Regions from separate parts of the Kurthia sp. FSL E2-0154 genome, predicted to be linked through region 1. Evidence: a T-box and tRNA genes for the amino acid it is inferred to sense, from the RefSeq annotation. Region 1 holds a T-box; the other holds one or more tRNA genes.
What was found. The T-box of region 1 lies ahead of tyrS (tyrosine--tRNA ligase). A T-box ahead of a tRNA ligase gene usually reads a tRNA of that ligase, here a tRNA-Tyr.
Positions count from the first base shown of each region.

Region 2: it has a tRNA-Tyr gene. The T-box ahead of tyrS (tyrosine--tRNA ligase) is inferred to sense a tRNA for this amino acid. The anticodon was not compared.

Region 1 is NZ_JBBOPO010000001.1:1,632,565-1,639,877, forward strand. It holds gene MHB75_RS08010 (IS607 family transposase) at 1-555, opposite strand, end outside; gene MHB75_RS08015 (cobalamin-binding protein) at 790-1,599, shown strand; gene tyrS (tyrosine--tRNA ligase) at 1,685-2,953, opposite strand; T-box leader at 3,001-3,204, opposite strand; gene MHB75_RS08025 (transglycosylase domain-containing protein) at 3,601-6,222, shown strand; gene acsA (acetate--CoA ligase) at 6,321-7,313, opposite strand, start outside.
Region 2 is NZ_JBBOPO010000001.1:2,417,433-2,424,745, reverse strand. It holds rRNA gene rrf (5S ribosomal RNA) at 51-166, shown strand; gene MHB75_RS12040 (IS4 family transposase) at 531-1,655, shown strand; tRNA gene MHB75_RS12035 (tRNA-Asn) at 2,392-2,468, shown strand; tRNA gene MHB75_RS12030 (tRNA-Thr) at 2,490-2,562, shown strand; tRNA gene MHB75_RS12025 (tRNA-Glu) at 2,659-2,733, shown strand; tRNA gene MHB75_RS12020 (tRNA-Val) at 2,744-2,819, shown strand; tRNA gene MHB75_RS12015 (tRNA-Tyr) at 2,832-2,915, shown strand; tRNA gene MHB75_RS12010 (tRNA-Gln) at 2,942-3,016, shown strand; tRNA gene MHB75_RS12005 (tRNA-Lys) at 3,033-3,105, shown strand; gene rocF (arginase) at 3,305-4,207, shown strand; gene sigW (RNA polymerase sigma factor SigW) at 4,324-4,887, shown strand; gene MHB75_RS11990 (zf-HC2 domain-containing protein) at 4,899-5,507, shown strand; gene cdaA (diadenylate cyclase CdaA) at 5,673-6,512, shown strand; gene MHB75_RS11980 (CdaR family protein) at 6,512-7,313, shown strand, end outside.

The DNA of each region.
Region 1 (7,313 bases):
TTGTAATTTGCAACTAAATACAGTAACAATTTGAATTAAATCTTCGACCAACTCTTGATTATCTGTCATTGGAGTATTGTCGATAACCTCAATCTTTGTTCCGTATTTAGCAAATAAATTTTCCAAGAGTTCAAATCCGAATCGTAATAACCTATCTTTGTATAAAACTACAACCCTATCTACTTTGTAATTTAGGACTAAATCAATAACATCATTTAACCCTTTTTTGTTGTAGTTTATACCACTACCTATATCTTTCACAATCTTAAATGGATTACCTTGAGACAGTAAGTATGATTCCATGTTTTCCACTTGCCTCTGCAAATCATCCTTTTGCTTATGAGAAGATACTCGACAGTAGCCGATAGTTATTCTCGATTCTGATTCAGGAGAATGTAAACCAAGAAAATATTCAAGTTGTTGTTGAGAGTAATAACGGTGTCCAGAAGGTGCAGTATATTGAGGATTTAATTTATTTGTCTTATCCCAATTTCTTAAAGTCTGAACTGTTACTCCGATTTCTTTTGCGAATTGACCAATACTGTATTTTTTCATACATTTCATTCTCCTTTGAATTAGTGGATAATTCTATTACACCATGAAATGTATGAAAAATAAATAGTTTTTTATAGATATTTATAGATTTATTATAACTGTTTAATTACCTCCCATCATTTATTTATATCGCTATGATATACCCCGCAAGGTATTTAGTCAAGCATTTCAAATTCAGAAGTTCATCATACACTATGTTATAATTTTTGAAAAGAAATGTGAAGGAGGATTTTCATGCGGATTATCTCAATTTGTCCAAGTAATACAGAAATCGTTGCTTTACTCGGCTTGACTGATTCACTCATTGCTGTTGATGATTTTTCAGATTGGCCACAGGTTGTACACACATTACCAAAATTAGGACCTGATTTATCCATTGATTTAGATGCATTAGAAGCCTTAAAACCTGACATCGTTCTATCTTCTCTCAGTGTTCCTGGTATGGAAAAGAATGTTGAAGGTTTAAAAGAACGCGGGATTCCTCAACTCATTTTAAATGCAAATTCACTTGATGAGATCATTGAAGAAGTCCGTCTGGTTGGGAAAGCTTGCGGTGTTGCAGTTCGTGCGGAAGAATTTGCAACAGCTTATGAAGCAAAAAGACATGAACTACATACCATTTCTCAATCAATCAATGAACATCCTTCACTTTATTGGGAATGGTGGCCCAATCCCATTTTCACACCTGGAAAAGTGAATTGGTTAACAGAAATCAGTCAACTCGCCGGTGGCCGCAATGCTTTTGAAGATGTTGAATTAGCTAGTGTTATGACTGATTTTGATGATGTAAAAAATCGAAATCCAGATTATATTTTTTTATCATGGGTAGGTGTAGCTTATGAACGTATCAATCCAAAAGTCGTATTAAGGCGTGATGGATGGCAAGAGATGAATGCTGTAAAAAATGAATGCATTTTTAAAATGGAAGAATGGCTTTACTGTCGCCCATCTCCTCGTCTTTTAATTGGTGCGATTCAACTTGCCAAACGAATTCATCCTGACGCATATGCACATGTAGAAACCCCGTCTTTTTTAACAACATAATAGGAAGAAACTCATTTTCCATTCATAAAAAGAGAAGGAATCGACTAGTTGCGATTCCTTCTTTTTTGCATTCAAATGCGATTTATTATGAAAACTTCACCATGAAGTATTTTTTCTTACCACGACGAATGATTGTGAAGGCATCCTCTAAACGGTCTTTTGCATCAACTGTGTAGTCAAGGTCTTGTACTTTCTCACCGTTTACGGAGATTGCACCATTTGTTACATCTTCACGCGCTTGACGTTTTGAAGGTGAGATTTTAGCTTCTACTAACAATTCAACAATATTTGTATCTGCTTTCGTTACTTCTACAGATGGAACACCTGAGAATGCTACTTTCATCTCATCTGCTGATAAAGCTTTTAAGTCACCTGAGAATAGCGCAGCTGTAATTTTTAATGCTTGCTCTAAACCTTCTTCACCATGAATCATTTTTGTCATTTCAGCAGCTAATGTTTTTTGAGCTTCACGTAAATGTGCTTCTGTTTCTACTTTTTCAGCTAAAGCTTCAATTTCAGCACGTGTTAAGAAAGTAAAGATTTTTAAGTATTTCACAACATCCGCATCTGCTGTGTTTAGCCAGAATTGGTAGAATTCATATGGAGATGTTTTTTCACCATCTAACCAAATCGCGCCACCAGCTGTTTTACCAAATTTCGTACCATCTGCTTTTGTCACAAGTGGAATTGTAAAACCAAATGCTTTTGCTTCTTCATCATGTGTTTTACGAATTACTTCTAGACCTGTTGTAATATTACCCCATTGATCAGAGCCACCCACTTGAATACGTACATTGTGGTGATCGTATAAATGATTAAAGTCCATACCTTGAATTAGTGTGTATGTGAATTCAGTGAATGATAGACCTGATTCTAAGCGAGAAGAAATCGTATCCTTACCTAGCATGTAATTAATATTAATTAATTTACCATAGTCACGTAAAAATTCGATTGTTGTCATATTGCCGAACCAATCGTAGTTATTCACTAATTTTGCGCCATTCGCTTCATCTTTGAAGTCGAAAATACGACCTAGTTGTCCTTTGATGCAGTCTACATTATGTTGAATTTGTTCTTCTGTTAATAAATTACGCTCTGAAGAACGACCTGATGGGTCACCAATCATTCCTGTTGCACCACCTACTAGTAATACAGGTTGGTGACCAGCTTGTTGGAAACGACGTAATGTTAGCATTGGAACGATGTGACCGATATGCATCGAATCTGCTGTTGGATCTACACCTACGTATAACGATACTTTTTCTTCGTCTAGTAATTTCGCCATGCCTTCTTCATCTGTTTGCTGGTACAACAAACCACGCCATGTTAAATCTTCAATTAATGCATTTGTCATTGTTATTCCTCCTAATAATAAAAAAATCGTCCCTGCCATCATATTGATGCAGGGACGTTAGGGACGAATAACGCGGTACCACCCGGCTTGGAGAAATGCTTGTCATCTCTCCCGCTCTATCGCTTTAACGCAGCGGCTACGTCGTTACTCCAAATGTGTAATTCAAAACAAAATTATGGTTAGCTTGCACCGACCGCTAACTCTCTGAACAGGGAATTTTGTTTCTACTGCGCATTTTTCTCCGTACGAAATATATACCTGTTACTTTACTTTAGTTCATTTTTTTTGTCAATGTTTAAATTGTTCACACATAAGTGAGTCATTTTCATGTAATATTAAGTATGTATGCAAAAATTTTAACCGTCTATTATTTGGAATATATTTGCTATAAGTAGGGTAAAATATTGTATACTATTTTTACGTAAGAGATGCTAAAGTTAATAACGGTTCATACATATGTCCATTGCATCGATTCATTTATAATTAAAAAAAAGAAAAATCGATTGTATTATACAGTCTAGTGACCAGTTAAAAAATGTATAGTTGCAATACCTTTTTTAACCTGATTTAAACTGAAGGAGGAAGGTCATTTTTAAAGTAGCAATACTCTCAAAAGAGTTTTAAAAATGATCATTCGAGTGATATCCATGAAAAAGCTATTAGAGAGTTGGGATCAACATATACAAGCATTTTCCGACAAGGCATTTATGAAATATTTCCGTATTTCATCCAGCGTAATTTGGAATTTATTCTTATTATTCTTAACGCTTATGCTTGTCGGAATTGTCTTTTTAGGTTCTATTGGTGCAGGTTATTTTGCATCACTAGTAAAAGACGAAAAGCTCTCATCAAAACAAGAAATGCGTGAGACCATTTTTAACTATGATGAGACCAGTCAGTTATACTTCGCTAATAATCAATATTTAGGGAAGATGCGAACTGATTTAGAAAGAACAGAAACAACTTTAAAACAAGTATCACCTAAAGTAATTGATGCTGTACTTGCGACAGAAGATGAATACTTCTATGAACATAACGGCATTGTACCAAAGGCTGTATTCCGTGGTTTATTACAAGATGTATCGAATTCGTCTATGCAAACAGGTGGTTCGACACTGACACAACAATTAATTAAAAACCAAGTCTTAACAAATGAAGTATCTTATGAACGTAAAGCAAAAGAATTACTGCTTGCCATGCGTTTAGAGCACTTCATGACAAAAGATGAGATTTTAGAAGCATATTTGAATATTATCCCGTATGGTCGTAATTCGACTGGCCGTAATATTGCAGGTGTTGAAACAGCTTCAAAAGGAATTTTCAATAAGAGCGCTTCAGACTTGAGTTTACCACAAGCTGCTTATATTGCGGGGATCCCACAATCTCCATTTGCTTATACACCTTATACGCAAACTGGACAATTAAAAGATAAAAAGATGTTACAACTTGGCGTAAATCGTATGAAAACAGTACTTTATCGTATGCATGAAACAGGTTATATTTCAGATGCAGAATATAAAAAAGCACTTAAATATAACATCGTGAAAGATTTTCGCGCACGCGAAAAACAAGCAACAGAAAAATATCCATACGTAACATATGAAATTGAAGATCAAGCAAAAGGTATTATGGCAAAAATTCTGGCGAAAAAAGACGGTATTGAAGCAAAACGTATTGATAAAGAATCCAAATTACGTGAAAAATACACAATTTTAGCTGACCGAGAATTACGTTCAAAAGGCTATAAAATTTATTCGACAATTGACAAAAAATTATATGATGCGATGGATACAGCGAAGGACTCATTCCCTTATTACGGAGCTACCTATACGAAGAATGTAACAGACTCTGAAACAGGTGAAACGAAACCTGTAGCGGATCCTGTTCAAGTAGGTGGCGTAGTTATCGAAAATGAGACAGGTCGTTTACTAAGCTTCATCGGTGGTCGAGACTTCAAACTCGAAGAACTCAATCATGCAACACAAGCAAAACGTTCAAACGGTTCAACAATGAAACCTTTACTTGTTTACGCACCTGCAATTGAATATGGTCGTATTGGTGCTGGTAGCCCTGTAGCCGATGTGAAATTTAATTATGGTGGCTGGCAACCTTCTAACTTTGATGTGAATGAAGAACGTGGTATTGTTTCTGCACGTGACGCTTTAAAAGACTCATTAAACTTACCTGCGATTCGTTTATACGCTCAAATTATGGCGAATAAACCTGCAAACTTCTTAGAAAAAATGGGCTTCTCAAATCTAGATGCAGATGATTATACAAACTACTCAACATCGATTGGTGCTTTAAAATACGGCGTAACAGTAGAAGAAAATACCAATGCATTTGCGACATTCGCAAACGGTGGAGATTTCGTAGATGCGTATGTGGTTGAAAAAATTGTAGACCGTAATGGTAAAACGATTTACAAGCACAAGTCGAAAAAGAAACGCGTATTCTCTGAAGAAACATCGTATATCATTACAGATATGCTAAGAGATGTATTCAATGGCGGTACAGGTTCAAAAGCAAAAGGCAGCCTAAACTTTAGTGGTGATTTTGCTGGTAAAACAGGTACATCTCAAGAATATAAAGATGTATGGTTAGTCGGCTACAACCCGAAAATCACATTAGGTGTATGGATGGGTTATGACCAACCAAAAACATTAAATCAATATAACGGCGCTTATTTCGATCCAAGTACACGTGTCAACTTATTCTGGGCGCGTGTTATGAACTCGATTTATAGTACAGATCCAAAACTTGCAACAGCTGGTGGTAGCTCATTTACACGCCCTCCAAATGTTGTGAATCGTTCATTCTGTGCAGATACTGGTGGTTATTCTGGATGTGGTAACATGACATCTGATTTATTCAATGGTTCATTGTCTGTTCCTCCAGTAACTATCTCTTCTTTATTATCACCATTCGGTGGTACGCTACCAGCAAAGAAAGGTATAAATAACACGACGACAGATAAAAAGAATGAAGCATCTAGCAATAATTCGAATTCATCAAGTTCGAATAACACTCAAACAAATAAACCAGCTACTGGTAGTTCAAATAATTCAACAGGTTCTGGCAACACATCAAAACCAGAATCAAACAATAAGCCACCAGCTACCAACAATGGTAGTAGTGGCAATAGTTCGAATAAACCAAGTACAGGTACAGAAGAAAAACCAAGTACAGGCGGTGGAAATTCAGGTAGCGGTTCTAACCAATCTACTGAAAAACCAAAGCCAGATGATTCAAAAGAAGATAAAGAATAGTAAAAGAGAAGTGGGGTCTACCTACTTCTCTTTTTCATTTCTTAAAAAATAAAAAAACCGCGCCATCGCGATTTTTTTATTATTACACATATAATTTTTTAATCATCTTCCATTGTAGACAAATCACCTGTCGGTAAATTTAATTCCCATGCTTTTAATACACGACGCATGATTTTACCACTTCTTGTTTTTGGTAACTTCTCTTTAAACTCAATTTCACGTGGCGCTGCATGTGCCGCCAAACCCTTCTTTACAAAATCCTTAATATTCGCCTCAAGCTCTGGTGTTGGTGTAACACCTTCACGTAATGCAATAAAAGCTTTAATAATTTCCCCTCTTACTGGATCCGGCTTTCCAATAACACCGGCCTCCACAATATCAGGATGTTCTAATAATTTACTCTCTACTTCAAACGGTCCGACACGCTCTCCGGCTGTCATAATCACATCATCAATTCTCCCTTGGAACCAGAAGTAACCTTCATCATCCATATAAGCGGAATCTCCTGAAACATACCATTCGTCTTTTAAAAAGTACGAATCATAGCGTTCTGGATTATTCCAAATTTGGCGCATCATTGATGGCCACCCCTTTTTAATCGCTAAGTTCCCCATTGTGAACGGTGGTACTTCTATTCCTTGATCATTTACAATTGTCGCTTCAATACCCGGTAATGGTTTTCCCATAGAACCTGGCTTAATATCCATTGAAGGATAATTACAAATCATCTGCGCTCCTGTCTCCGTCATCCACCATGTATCATGAATACGATGATGTAACACTTCTTTTCCCCATTTAATAACTTCTGGGTTTAATGGCTCCCCTACAGATAATACATGACGTACATGACTTAAATCATACTGTTCAACCACATGATTACCTGCCCCCATTAACATTCGAAATGCTGTAGGCGCACTATACCATATCGTTACTTTATACTTTTCTAATGCACCGTACCAAGCTTCCGGTGAAAATCGTCCCCCAACGATGACCATCGAAATACCATGTAACCATGGTGCAAAAATGCCATAAGCTGTTCCCGTTACCCAACCTGGGTCAGCTGTACACCAATAAATATCATCATCCTTTAA
Region 2 (7,313 bases), 780 kb from region 1:
GTGTTTCAATGAACCGTTTATCCAGTTTTGAAAGAATAAATCTTTCATCGTGTAGTGACGATGGCAAAGAGGTCACACCCGTTCCCATGCCGAACACGGAAGTTAAGCTCTTTAGCGCCGATGGTAGTTGGGGGTTTCCCCCTGTGAGAGTAGGACGTTGCTATGCAAGCTAAGGTAATCACTCGTTTGAGTGGTTACTTTTTTATGTTCCAAAAAAGGGGGAAACCCTTGAAAAGATTTAAGGAGGATTGCCAAAGAACACGACATCCTGTCGTAAAGGCAATCCGCATCGCATCCAGCGACGCGCCTGTGAGAGTAGGACGTTGCTATGCAAGCTAAAGTAATCACTCGTCTGAGTGGTTACTTTTTTTTATGTTCTAAAAAGGGGGAAACCCACTAGCGTTGCATTAAAATAATCGCACACCTTTAATTAAACTGAATTTTCTGTAATGTAATCTAAGCACAAAAAAAAGCCTTTATAATGGTTGGGTGATAGTAAACCATCCAAATCCAAAATAAAGGACATAAGCATGGATAATTTTACACGAAAAACATCATTTGAACAATGGTTTTCTCCAATTTCCTCGACAAAATTAGAGGAATGGGTCGAATCCCATCAATTAAATTACTATACAAAGAAGCTACGCATCGCTTCTTTCTTGAAATTACTGCTGTTTGCGCAACTGAATGAAACCGAAAGCTTACGTGCAGTCAGCGAAACTCTGTTTTCAGACGACCTTCAAAAAGCAACCGATTTACAATCGATTAGCTTTTCACAGCTCGGGCGCCGGTTAAACCAAGTGCCGACTGAAGTGTTCCAACAAGTATTTTTGGATTTAGTCGCTCAAATTCATGAAAAGTCGTACTATGAACAGCGCCGAAACATGACAACACCACTGAAAATTATTGATTCGAGCACGCTTCCTTTAAACCTAAACAATCACAAATGGGCTGAATTCCGTAAAACAAAGTCGGGCATCAAGCTTCATTTGCGGTTAGTTTACGCAGAAAAAGGCTGTTCGTACCCAGACAAGGCGGTGCTGACAAACGCGAAAGAACATGATCGTGGCCAGCTGGAAGTACTCGTAGACGATAAGGAATGCCTATACGTTTTTGACCGTGGTTACTTGGATTACGAGCGATTCGACCGCATGACAGACGACGGTTATTTCTTCGTCTCTCGCTTGCGAAAAAACGCTGTCCTCCGTGTCATCGAGCCATTTAAACTGCCGACCGATTCAACTGTACTTTCGGATGAAATGATGTTGATTGGCACAACGCAAAATCGTGCAGAAAATGTCTTTCGTCTCATCAAAGTGCTTGATTCAAAAGGAAACGAGCTGCATCTGATTACGAATCGATTTGATTTAAGTGCAGATGAAATCGCTGAATTGTACAAATCACGCTGGGCAATCGAGCTATTTTTCAAATGGCTGAAGCAACACTTGAACATCAAGAAGTTTTACGCACAAAGCGAACAAGGTGTGCATAATCAGGTGTACATCGCGATGATCGTGTATTGTCTACATGTGCTGGCGCAGTTAAACACGAACAGTTCAAAAACGTACTTGAAAATCAGTCGTTTATTGAGAGCATCCCCTTGGAAATCGGCTCATCTATGGATTCGTAAAATCACAGGAAAAGCCGTTCCATAAGGTTTAAGCCACTATTGTTGCACGCGTCACAGGTTATAGTAAAAAAATGGATGATTACTACCTCTGTTCCAGTGTCTTCGTTTTTCATCTGAAACAGAAAAATAAAATAACGGAATATTTCGTTAAAATTTATGCGACGCTAGTGGGGGAAACCTTGAAAAGATTTAAGGAGGATTGCCAAAGAACACGACATCCTGTCGTAAAGGCAATCCGCATCGCATCCAGCGACGCGCCTGTGAGAGTAGGACGTTGCTATGCAAGCTAAGGTAATCACTCGTCTGAGTGGTTACTTTTTTATGTTCCAAAAAGGGGGAAACCTTGAAAAGATTTAAGGAGGATTGCCAAAGAACACGACATCCTGATCGCCAAAAAACGCGACGTCCTGTCGCAAAGGCGATCCATCTACAAGGAAAAGAGATTATTGTAACTAGAAAGTTAGAATCTACAGTAGATCCTTTCAAGCTCATATAGTCTTTTATAGTAATATATAGAATGATGTTATTTTAAGCTATATAATACGTTTTAAAACACGTTATAAACTATTGTGAGATAAAAAACCTCTTTAGATATGTAAACGTAAAATAAAACGTCATAATGGCTTCAAAATACTTAGATAAACGAATGAAATCAGAAAATAAAAAGTTTAAAAATTTATTTAAAAAGCTATTGCATTTACTTTATATTTTGTTATAATAATAATTGTGTTAGAGATAGCACAACAAAATAATAGTGTTGTTCCGTTGTAGCTCAGTTGGTAGTAGCATCTGACTGTTAATCAGAGGGTCGCAGGTTCGAGTCCTGCCAACGGAGCCATTTTTTATGTTTAAAAGCTATGCTTCCATAGCTCAGCAGGTAGAGTGCTTCCATGGTAAGGAAGAGGTCACCGGTTCGAGCCCGGTTGGAAGCTTACGAAAACTTAGAAATTATTTTCGAAAAACACTTGCAATAACATCATAAAGATGATATTATAATTCTTGTCTTGTTAAGAAAGACTTAAATTTATGGCCCCTTGGTCAAGCGGTTAAGACACCGCCCTTTCACGGCGGTAACACGGGTTCGAATCCCGTAGGGGTCACCATTCATATTTCGGAGGATTAGCTCAGCTGGGAGAGCACCTGCCTTACAAGCAGGGGGTCGGCGGTTCGATCCCGTCATCCTCCACCATATTTTTTTGTCGGAGGGGTAGCGAAGTGGCTAAACGCGGCGGACTGTAAATCCGCTCCTTCGGGTTCGGCAGTTCGAATCTGCCCCCCTCCACCATTTAATTTAAATATCATTTCCATTGTTGGGGTATAGCCAAGCGGTAAGGCAACGGATTTTGATTCCGTCATGCCCTGGTTCGAATCCAGGTACCCCAGCCATTTTTGTTTTTATAATGAGTCATTAGCTCAGTTGGTAGAGCATCTGACTTTTAATCAGAGGGTCGCAGGTTCGAATCCTGCATGACTCATCCATTATGATTGCAGCCATCTCACGTTGTTGAGATGGTTTTTTTTTACGAAAAAATGAAAAAACAAGGATAGGGTTTTCATTTAGAAAATCTATTCTTTAAATAGCTATTTTTGAATAATTATGCGAATTCATGTGCAGTTGAACCATTTGCATAAACATGTTTACAATAGAAACAACTAACAAAGGGGGTTGTTTTAATGGAAACATTAAATATTTCAATGATTGGTGTGCCAATCGATTTTGGTCAAATGCGTAGAGGTGTAGATATGGGACCGAGTGCTATTCGTTATGCAGGTGCTGTAGAGCGTTTAGAGGCATTAGGACATGAAGTTGTAGATGAAGGGGATATCTACGTGCCAAACGCAGCCAAACTAGAAGTACATCCGAAATTGCGTAATTTAGGCGCAGTTGTAGAAGCATGTACAAAATTAGCAGAACAAGTTGCGACAGCAGTTGAACATAAAAAATTTCCACTTGTATTAGGTGGTGATCATAGTATTGCGATTGGAACATTAGCAGGTCTTGCGCAGCATTATAAAAATCTAGGTGTGATTTGGTATGATGCACATGCGGATATGAATACTGCTGAAACATCACCATCAGGAAATATTCATGGTATGCCGCTTGCAGTAGCAATGGGACTAGGACATGAAAAGCTAACGCATATTGGTGGGGAGCAGCCGAAGATTGATCCGAAAAATTTAGTAATTATTGGTGCACGATCGGTAGATGAAGGAGAGCGCGAACTAATTAAAGAAAAAGGCATTAAAGTATATTCAATGCATGAGATTGATCGTTTAGGAATGGCAGCTGTTATGGAAGATGCACTTGCTTACCTACGTTCTCGTGAAATTGATGGTTTGCATTTATCTTTAGATTTAGATGGTTTAGACCCGATGTATACGCCAGGTGTAGGGACACCAGTACCAGGAGGTATTACATATCGTGAGAGTCACTTAGCGATGGAGATGTTACAAGAGTCGAACCTGTTAACATCAGCTGAGTTTGTAGAAGTGAATCCTGTTTTAGATACGAAGAATGCAACAGCAAATGTAGCTGTAGGCTTAATGGGTTCGCTATTAGGTGAGTCACTGGTATAGTTTGAAAAGTCATAACCCCCTTCTTCATGTTACAATAATATACGTACTCGATTTTTGAAACTATATGATGGAATAAAACGTATATCAAGTACAGTTTAGTTGGAAGGAACATCACAATGGACACGTTAATACACAAACGAATAAAGCAGGTGCTGAAGGGCGATCAAAATGCGTATTCTGACATTGTGAACTCTTACCAGCAGAGTCTTTATCACGTATGCTATCGTATTGTTGGGAATCAACAAGAAGCTGAAGATATCGCACAGGAAGCATTTGTGCGCGCATATATAAACTTGCATACATTTGATCCGAAGCGAAAATTTTCAACATGGTTGTTTCGTATTGCGACGAATCTCTGTATTGACCGTTTGCGAAAGAAGAAACCGGACTATTACTTAGATGCCGAAGTACCGGGAACTGAAGGACTAGATATGTATTCGCAAATTGCGTCAGAAGAACGGCTACCAGACGAAGAAGTAGAACGTATGGAGTTAAAAGAACGTATTCATTACGAAATTGGTCGATTGCCAGAAAAATATCGTACGGTCGTTATTTTAAAGTATATTGAGGAGTTACCGCTGCAAGAGATTAGCGATATTCTCGAAATACCACTAGGTACTGTGAAAACACGTGTACACAGAGGGCGAGAAGCGTTACGTAAGCAGTTAGGTGACGTGTAGGGGGAAGCATGATGCACACATGTCCAAAGGAGATTGTCCACTATATGCATGAGCGTTTAGATGGAGAAATTAGTTCTGAGCATGATCGAGTGCTTACTGAACATTTACAGACATGTCCGGATTGTCAACGACATATGGAGGAATTAAATCGTGTCGTTTACTTAGTGGGAACATTACAAGCGATGCCTGTACCAGCAGGATTTACAGAGCGCGTTATGTTCCGATTACCAAAGCCAAAATTAAAATCAGGTGTGCAGCGATGGTTGAGAAGGCATCCGATTCTTGTCGCAGCCGCACTATTTATGATTTTAATGAGTGCTTCTTTATTATCAGGATACAATGACCGCTCAGCATTTTCTGTAACAGAACATCCGGGGATGGTTGTTGAAGGAGATCGCGTGACTGTACCGGCAGGACAAACGGTAAAAGGGGATATCGTTGTCACGAATGGTGATTTAGTCATTGATGGAAAGGTGGAAGGTGATGTCACCGTTATTAACGGAAAGTACATGGCCTCTACTGCAAATGTAACAGGCCAGATTGAAGAAATTGATGATACATTTGAATGGTTATGGTACACCATCAAAGACGGCACAAAAAAGCTATTCACATTCGAATAACTAAAGGGGACGGAAACTTGCAGCTGCATTTTTCCGTCCTTTTGAATATCAGGCTATATGATAAGTAAATTCTATCCTTTTTTGGCTTGAAAAAGGCGAGGACGGGGTATGTTATGCTATACTTATATTACTATACGTACGCGCTAGAAAAGTGGGGGATTCCACATGACATTTATTAATGAAATAACGAATTTAACAGAGAATCAACTTGTAAGGACATTTCTAAATATTTTAGATATTTTACTTGTTTGGTTCGTCATTTATAAAATACTGACATTAATTAAGGGCACAAAAGCTGTTCAATTATTAAAAGGTATTTTCGTCATTATTATTATTCGAATTATAACAGAATATTTAGGGCTTACAACGTTAGGCTGGATGACAAATCAAGTAATCGATTATGGTTTTTTAGCAATTATTATTATCTTCCAACCTGAACTTCGTCGAGCGCTAGAGCAGTTAGGGCGCGGAAAGCTCTTTGCTCGAAGTGGTATGCAGGAAGAGGAGGAACGGGGTCGTTTAATTAGTGCGATGACAAAATCAATTAGCTATATGGCGAAGCGTCGTATTGGTGCATTGATTTCAATTGAAAAAGATACGGGTTTGAATGATTACATTGAAACAGGTATTCAGATGAACTCAGATATTTCTTCAGAATTACTGATTAACGTATTCATTCCAAATACACCATTACATGATGGTGCAGTTATCATTCAAAAGAATCGTATTGCAGCGGCAGCGTGTTATTTACCGCTATCAGAGAGTCCATTCATTTCAAAAGAATTAGGAACAAGACACCGTGCAGCAATCGGAATTAGTGAAGTAACAGATGCAGTAACTGTCATTGTTTCAGAAGAGACAGGTGGCATTAGTTTAACAGTGAACGGTGAATTACATCGTGACCTTTCAATGGAGGAGTTTGAACAACGTTTGCGTAATGCTTGGTTCGGTGATACGGCAGAGAAAAATACAACGCGTTGGTCATGGAAAGGGGGCAAAAAATAGTGAATAAATTTATTGATAACCCCTGGATGCTTCGTATTACAGCTTTAGCTCTAGCTATTTTAATGTTTTTTAGTGTGAGACCGAGCGGTAATACGATTGATTCGACGAACTCTGGTATTAAAGAAGAAGTTTTGCGTGATGTTCCTGTTGAATTACGATACGATGATAATAACTTTGTTGTCACAGGCGTACCACAGACTGTTGATGTTAAAATTAGCGGTCCTGTAGGCATTGTTATCACAACGAAAACAGGTCGTAATATTAAAGTGGTTGCGAATATTAAAGATCAGCCTTCGGGAACGCATGTCGTTAAGTTTGAACCTGAAGGATTCTCTGATAAACTAGCTGTAGAAGTCGAACCGAAAACAGCAAAAGTAAATGTAGAAGAACGTACTACAAAAGATGTGAAAGTGGAACCTGAAATTAATGAAGGGCAGCTTGCAGATACAAAATACGTAAAAAACATGACAACAGAGCCAGAAACGGTAACTGTATCTGGTGCAAAGAGCGCCATGGATCGCATTACGTATGTAAAAGCGACAGTCTCAGCGAGTAAAGATGCAGATAAGACATTCGAAAAGGTAGCGGGAATTAAAATCTTTGACCGCAATATGAATATTTTAAATGTTGACGTAGAGCCAAAAACCGTTAAAGTAAAAGTTGAGTTATCTGAGTATAATAAAGAAGTGCCACTCGTTGTAAACCAAAAAGGAAAACCGGCAAAAGGTTATACAGTTGATGGTGTAACCCCTAAATCTGATAAAGTACTTGTATATGGTTCACGTGGTAATTTAGAAAAAA